Desulfatibacillum aliphaticivorans DSM 15576: one gene and its partner. The protein of the gene in region 2 binds, or shares a complex with, the protein of the main gene of each other region. Links are inferred from orthologs where the notes say so. Each region holds a gene or a part of one and is shown on either strand. Other genes may lie near its edges. The genes, in order: dnaG and dnaB.

Region 1 (3,196 bases), on a different replicon or contig from region 2:
GAATCTCCGAGATGCGCGCCATCTGGGTGGACTCATCCACAAAATTCTCGCCTTCATCCACGTCCCTAAGCACATCCTTAAGGCGAACCTCGCCCTCGGCCATTTCGGTCCTGAGGTCTATCAAATGCTCCACGCCGATGGTGGTTTCCAGAAGGGCTTTCAGGACTTCCTGCTCCCCTTCTTCGATTTTTTTGGCGATCTCTATTTCCCCGTCCCGCGACAGGAGGGAAACCATTCCCATTTCACGAAGATACAGCTTGACCGGGTCGGAAGACCCTCCCGCATCCAGAAGGTCGGGCTTGGGGACTTCCGGTTCGGAATCCTGGTCCTTGGAGTCATCGTCCATTTTAGAGGAGTCGCTGACCGTGATTTTTTTACCGTCCAGGATTTCGATGTCCATCTCATCGAACATCATAAGGGTGTCGTCTATTTGATCGGAGGACACCATATCTTCGGGGAGGGCTTCGTTTAACTCATCATAGGTTAAATATCCCTGCTTTTTGCCTTTGGAGATAAGCTCCTGTAGTCCGGCTTGCGCTTGCTTGATTTCTTCGGACTTTGCCTTCCCTTTTGCCTTTGCCATGGAGTATCGCTCCTTTGCTAATATTTGGCCCCGACCTTGAGGTTCCGGACCTGTAACGCCTTTAACAACTCGTTCTTTTCAACCAATAAACGAAGGGCCAGGTCGTGATGGCCTTCCGTCTGGGCTTGCTGAATCCTGCGGTCCAATTCAGCATGGTTCCTTCGGGTGATGCTTTGCTCAAACTGGTCTATGATCGCCATACACCCCGGGAGCTCCAGGGGGTCGTCATGGGCCAAAATCCGCGCCAGCAGGCTCCGGTCGTCCTGTTCCACGGCCAGGTTCATGATGCCTGCGCCTTCGGGATCCCCTCCCGCCTGGATGAACTCCAGGATGCGCAGGCCCAAGGCCCGCACCCGATTGGAGGAGAAATACTTGATCAAACGCTTCTCCGCCACTTTCGGGGCGCATTCCGGGCAGCGGACCATCATTTGCAAAATGGCCGTTTCCATCCTGTCCGGAGCCGGTTCGGCGGGTTTGGCTTGTTCCTCATGGACGGTTCCCGGCAGTCTTTTGGGTCGGGTTTTTGCGGCGTCCCTTACCGCGTCAAGCACTGCCGCCTCGTCCACGCCCAGCTTTTCGGCGATTTGCTTAATGTACAGGGAACGGGTTACGCCGTCCGAGACGGCCGCGACCTGCTCCTTGATCTCCGCCACGACATTGGCCTTGCCTTCAATGGAGAGTCCGTGCCTGGCTATAGCCGATTCCATAAGAAATGGAATCATATCCTGGCTATTTTCGGCAGCTTCCAAAAAATCTTTAGCGCCAAAATCGCGAACAAAGGAATCAGGATCGTGCCCTGCAGGCAGGACAAGCACCTTGGCCTGCACCTTTTCGGCCTCAAAAAGAGGCAGGCTTTTCCGGGCTGCATTGATTCCCGCCGTATCCGAGTCAAAGACCAGCACCACTTTTTTGGCGTACCCTTTTATTATGCGGACGTGGTCCGGGGAAAGGGCTGTGCCGCAGGTGGCCACTGCATTCCGAATGCCGTGGGCGTATAGGGCCAGAACGTCAAAATAGCCTTCCACCATGAAGGCGACTCCGGTTTTCCGGCACTCCTGGCGCGCCTGATACAGGCCGTAAAGCATCCGTTTTTTATCATAAATGGGCGTTTGGGGAGAATTGAGGTATTTGGGAAGGGCGTCATCCATCACCCGGCCCCCAAAGCCTGCAATTCTTCCGCTAATATCGTGTATGGGGAAAATAATGCGGTTGCGGAATCGGTCGTAGACGTTTCCGCCGCCTTCCTTTTGCACCAGCAAACCGGCTTTTTCGGCCCTGTGCGAAGGAACCCCTTTCCCTTGCAGGAAACCGGAGAGGGCCCGCCATTCATCCGGGGCGAAGCCCAGCATAAAGGTTTTGAGCGTTTCCTGGGGCATTTCCCTTTTTTTCAGGTATTCCCTTGCCTGGGACGCCTGGGGGGCGTTGAGGCTTTTTACGAAAAAGTCCCGGGCAAAGTCGTTAGCCGCATAAAGGGCGTCCCTTTCGGCCACGATTTTTTGCTGCTGCGGCGTCATTTTTCGGGGGGCGAGCTCAATTCCCGCGCGGGCGGCCAAAGAGGCCAGGGCTTCGGGGAATGTGAGATTGTTCTGGCGCATGACAAAATCGAAGACGTCCCCTCCTTCGCCGCATCCAAAACAGTGGAAGAACTGGCGATCCGGGTTAACGGAAAAGGAAGGGGTTTTTTCGGCGTGAAAAGGACATAGGCCCACAAAGTTATTACCGGCTTTCTTCAGAACCATGTAATCCGAAATCACGTCTACTATATTGACGGAGTTTCTCACATGGGAGATCTGGTCGTCCGGAGAAAAACGAGCCAAAATACATCCTTTCAAAAGGAACCAGGGCCGGTCGCATAACACGTCCGGCGGCGAACAAAAAAGAGCCAGGGGCTATAAAATACGCAAGGCCCGCGTCTCAGGACGCAACAGTAGCTGTAGCATCCGGTGAAGACGTGAGCCCATCCGGGAATTGGCCCCTTGGCGAGCCAGCTTATTTTGTGCGGCGGTAATCAAAAAACTTTTAGCCCCCCTGGCAAAAAGCCTGACGCCACAAAACACGATCATCAACCATCAGAAGTTAGTGACAGCCTGACCGCTTGTCAAGAAAATTTTTTTTCTTGTTTTAAAAAGGGCCTTGATCGGTTGATCGAGGCCCAGGTTTGGATCAAAAAGGGTTGTAATCCGGGTCGACGCCTTCCATGGCCGCGGATACGGCTTCGGCCAGATCAAGGGTTCCCACGTATAAGGCGCGTCCCGTAATGACGCCCACCACGCCGTCTTTAGCCAGGGTTTTCACCGCCTTGATGTCCTTGATGGTGGAAACGCCGCCGGAAGCCACAACGGGTATGGATATGGCCTGGGCGAAAGCCCGGGTCTGCTCTATGTTGGGGCCGGTTTGCATGCCGTCCCGATGGATGTCCGTAAAATTGATGGCCGCCACGCCGGCGTCCTCAAAGGAGCGGGCCAGGTCCACGGCCCTGACGGAAGTGGTTTCCGTCCAGCCTTCCACGGCCACCATGCCTTCCTTGGCGTCAATGCCCACGATGATTTTGCCGGGAAAGCGCTTGCAGGCGTTCTTGACCATCTCGGGATTGCGAATAGCCTCGGTGCCGAT
Region 2 (3,212 bases):
CCCGGCCGGCCAGGGCGGAAACCAGCATGAGCAATGTGGATTGGGGCAAGTGGAAATTGGTGATCAAAGCGTCCACGATGTTGAAACGGAAGCCCGGCATGATGAACAAATCGCACATGCCGGAGCCCGCAACCACCCTGCCCTCTTTTTTTGAAGAGTATTCCAGGGTGCGGACGGAAGTAGTGCCCACGGCCACGACCCTGCGGCCCTGATCCTTGGCATGATTGATGGCCTGGGCTGCTTCAGGGCTGATTTCGTAGAATTCGGAATGCATTTTATGCTTTCGCACGTCGTCCACGCGCACGGGCATAAAGGTTCCATACCCCACATGCAGGGTGATGCGGACGAATTCCACGCCTTTGGCCTGGATGAAATCCAGCAGTTCGGGCGTAAAATGCAGCCCGGCGGTTGGGGCTGCCACGGCGCCCTTATGGCGGGCGTAGGTGGTCTGATACCGCTCCCGGTCGTTGCAAGGGGGCGCGTCCCCGTCCCTGCGAATATAGGGAGGAAGGGGGATGGCCGCGATGTCGTCCAGCACCGCTCCCGGCTCCGTGGGACACGTGAATTCCAATAGGCAAATCCGGTCTTCCGCCTTCAGGACTTTGGCTTTCAGGCCCTTGTCAAATAGCAGCCGGGATCCTGGCTTGGGGCGTTTGGAGGCCTTGACCAGGCATTCGCAGGCAAAGGGCTCTCCCGGGCCGGCCTGGGCCACAGGGCGGTAATCTATGATGAGCGCCTCCACCTTGCCGCCGGTCTCTTTTTTGCCAAAGAGGCGAACGGGCGTCACCTTGGTGTCGTTCACCACCATCAGGTCTCCGGGCTGAAGCAGGTCCGCCGCCTGGGCGAATTGCAGGTGGGCGGTCTGGCCGGTGTTCTTGTCCAGCTTGAGAAGGCGCGAAGCGTCGCGTTTTTCAGCGGGCGCCTGGGCGATCAACTCTTCGGGCAGCTCGTAATCGTAGGATGCCAGGGAATAAAAATCTTGGGTCGGTTCGGTCATTGTTTTCTTCAAGTCGGGCGCGCCAGGGACGTTATTGGCCGTTCTGGGCCGGGGCGCCTGCATCGGCGCTGAGGTTATCGAACCGGGTGTAGTCGGCGTTGAAATACAGGGTGAACTTGCCCGTGGGCCCGCTGCGCTGCTTGGCGATTTTGATTTCCGCCTCGCCGCTGTTGGAGCCGCCCTCCTCCTGGCTGTACGCCGCCTCCCGGTAGATGAACATAATCATGTCCGCGTCCTGCTCCAGGGCGCCGGACTCGCGAAGGTCGGCGATCTGGGGGCGTTTGTCGCTCCGCTCCTCCACCTTGCGGTTAAGCTGGGACAGGGCCAGAACCGGGATTTCCAACTCTTTGGCCAAGGCCTTGAGGGATCGGGAAATTTCGGAAATTTCCAGGTCGCGGCGTTCCGCCTCGGGCGGGCCTTTCATGAGCTGCACGTAATCGATAACCACGAATCCAAGGCCTTTGTCCTTTTTCAAACGCCTCGCCTTGGCCCGAACGTCCATGGCGGTGAGCACCGGGGAGTCGTCAATAAAAATCGGGGCTTCGTACAATTGATGGGCCGCGGAAACCAGCTTGGAATGATCGTCCTGGGCGAAAAATCCGGAACGCAGGTTGGCGGAGTTGACGCGGGCTTCGGCGCATAAAAGACGCCGGCAAAGCTGGTCGGACGACATTTCCAAGGAGAACACCAGGGTCGGAGCTCCGCCGATCACCGCCGCGTTGCGGGCGATGTTCAGGGCGAAGGCCGTTTTGCCCATGCCGGGGCGCGCCGCCAGAATAATAAGGTCCGAAGGCTGAAATCCGGCCGTAAAGGTGTTCAAGCGGGAGAAGCCGGTGTCCACGCCGGTGATCAGGGCCCGGTTTTCCGCTCTTTTGGCGATGGATTCCAGGGCCGAGTTGATCAGGCCGCCCAACTGACTCATGGACGTGCCGCCTTTTTCCTCAGCCACGGCGAAAATGGAGCTTTCGGCGAAATCCACCACCTCGCGCACGTTGCCTTTGTCCTCATAGGCCTTGGTGGCGATATCCGACGCACTGGAAATAAGCCTGCGCAGCAAGGATTTATCCCGCACGATATTGGCGTAATACACCGAGTTGGCGGCCATGGGCACGGAGTTGACCAGCCTGGACAGAAAGGCGGCCCCGCCTACGGCTTCCATTTCCTTCTGCTCCTGGAGCTTGTTGGCGATGGTCACCAAATCCACAGGCTCGCTCTGGCTGAACAGCCTGAGCATGGTTGAATAAATTTTAGCGTGGGCGTCCCGATAGAAGTCGCCGGGGCTAAGGATTTCCTGCACTTCCAGCAAGGCCTGATTATCCAGCAGAATGGCGCTGAGTATGGATTCCTCCGCCTCGATATTATGAGGGGGGAGTTTGGTCAGGGATTGGTCCTTGTTTTTGGCTGCCAACGGCGGTCTCCTAAAGGCAAAATTGTATTTTGAGCGAGCCTATCCTTAATAACATACTGTTATCACTTAGGATATAAGTAAAAACAAGCGGAAATTAATTGAATTTTTCGCCTGAAGCGGATTAGGCGATGGTAGCAAAAAACAATCCATTGGACAATCTGTTTTCCGTCAATAACGCCATGCAGCAGGGAGCGGCCTTGGAAACAAACAGCGGTGCGTCCAGACGGAAGTCCGGGCGCACCGCTGATATGATGCAATCCAGTCAAAAAAGGACTAAAGGCAGGGCTCTTAGTCTTCGGGAACCACTTCCACGATAATTTCCGGTTTGACGCCGGCGAACACGCGAACGGGCACTTCAAAGGTTCCCAGGGTCTTGATGGACTCTGCGAGCAGAATCATGCTCTTTTCCACTTCAACGCCTTTTTCCGCCAGAGCATCCTGGATGTCCTTGACTTTAATGGAGCCGTAAAGCCTGTCTTCTTCACTGACCTTGGCCTTGAGGGTGACTTTGACGCCCTCAATGCGTTTGGCCATTTCTTCGGCCAGGGCTTTTTCTTTGGCTATTTTGGCTTCCCACTTGACGCGCTTGAGTTCCACCACCTTACGGTTGGCTTCCGTAGCGAGCACAGCCTTTTTCTTGGGAAGCAGGTAATTCCTGGCGTATCCGTCAGCCACCGCCACTTCGGAGCCGATGAGACCCAGGGAATCTATGTTTTCAGTTAATATCACCTTCATTGTCGTCCTCCGCAAAACCTTTTTTCTGGAGCTTTCTGTAATCAGCCCACAGGTCGAATAATCCCAGACCCG

Evidence for each region.
Region 1: the proteins of dnaB (region 2) and dnaG are in contact, whole or in part, in a crystal structure (PDB 2R6A), measured with the Geobacillus stearothermophilus proteins. The link is inferred for Desulfatibacillum aliphaticivorans DSM 15576 from one-to-one orthologs. Residues at the interface, in WP_033016901.1 of Geobacillus stearothermophilus: Ser13, Glu15, Ala16, Gln18, Glu91, Leu92, Asp94, Ala95, Val96, Pro97, Thr98, Ala99, Ala100, Asn101, Tyr104, Tyr105, Ile108; in WP_049624496.1 of Geobacillus stearothermophilus: Lys456, Leu457, Leu458, Pro459, Ala460, Asn463, Ala464, Leu467, Leu535, Leu536, Ile537, Ala538, Gln544, Glu545, Asp548, Tyr549, His552.

The regions. Positions count from the first base shown.
Region 1 is NZ_AUCT01000008.1:89,093-92,288, forward strand. The notes cover bases 1-2,879. They hold dnaG (DNA primase), read right to left. Parts: upstream 2,401-2,879; coding sequence 601-2,400; downstream 1-600. Other genes in these bases: rpoD (RNA polymerase sigma factor RpoD), read right to left, coding at 1-583; hisA (1-(5-phosphoribosyl)-5-[(5-phosphoribosylamino)methylideneamino]imidazole-4-carboxamide isomerase), read right to left, coding at 2,747-2,879. In the rest of the region: more of hisA, read right to left, coding at 2,880-3,196. UniProt on the Escherichia coli protein: RNA polymerase that catalyzes the synthesis of short RNA molecules used as primers for DNA polymerase during DNA replication.
Region 2 is NZ_AUCT01000025.1:65,532-68,743, forward strand. Bases 218-3,112 are described here. They hold dnaB (replicative DNA helicase), read right to left. Parts: upstream 2,406-3,112; coding sequence 1,029-2,405; downstream 218-1,028. Other genes in these bases: queA (tRNA preQ1(34) S-adenosylmethionine ribosyltransferase-isomerase QueA), read right to left, coding at 218-997; rplI (50S ribosomal protein L9), read right to left, coding at 2,694-3,112. In the rest of the region: more of queA, read right to left, coding at 1-217; more of rplI, read right to left, coding at 3,113-3,140; G491_RS0120265 (DUF2232 domain-containing protein), read right to left, coding at 3,121-3,212. UniProt on the Escherichia coli protein: The main replicative DNA helicase, it participates in initiation and elongation during chromosome replication. Travels ahead of the DNA replisome, separating dsDNA into templates for DNA synthesis.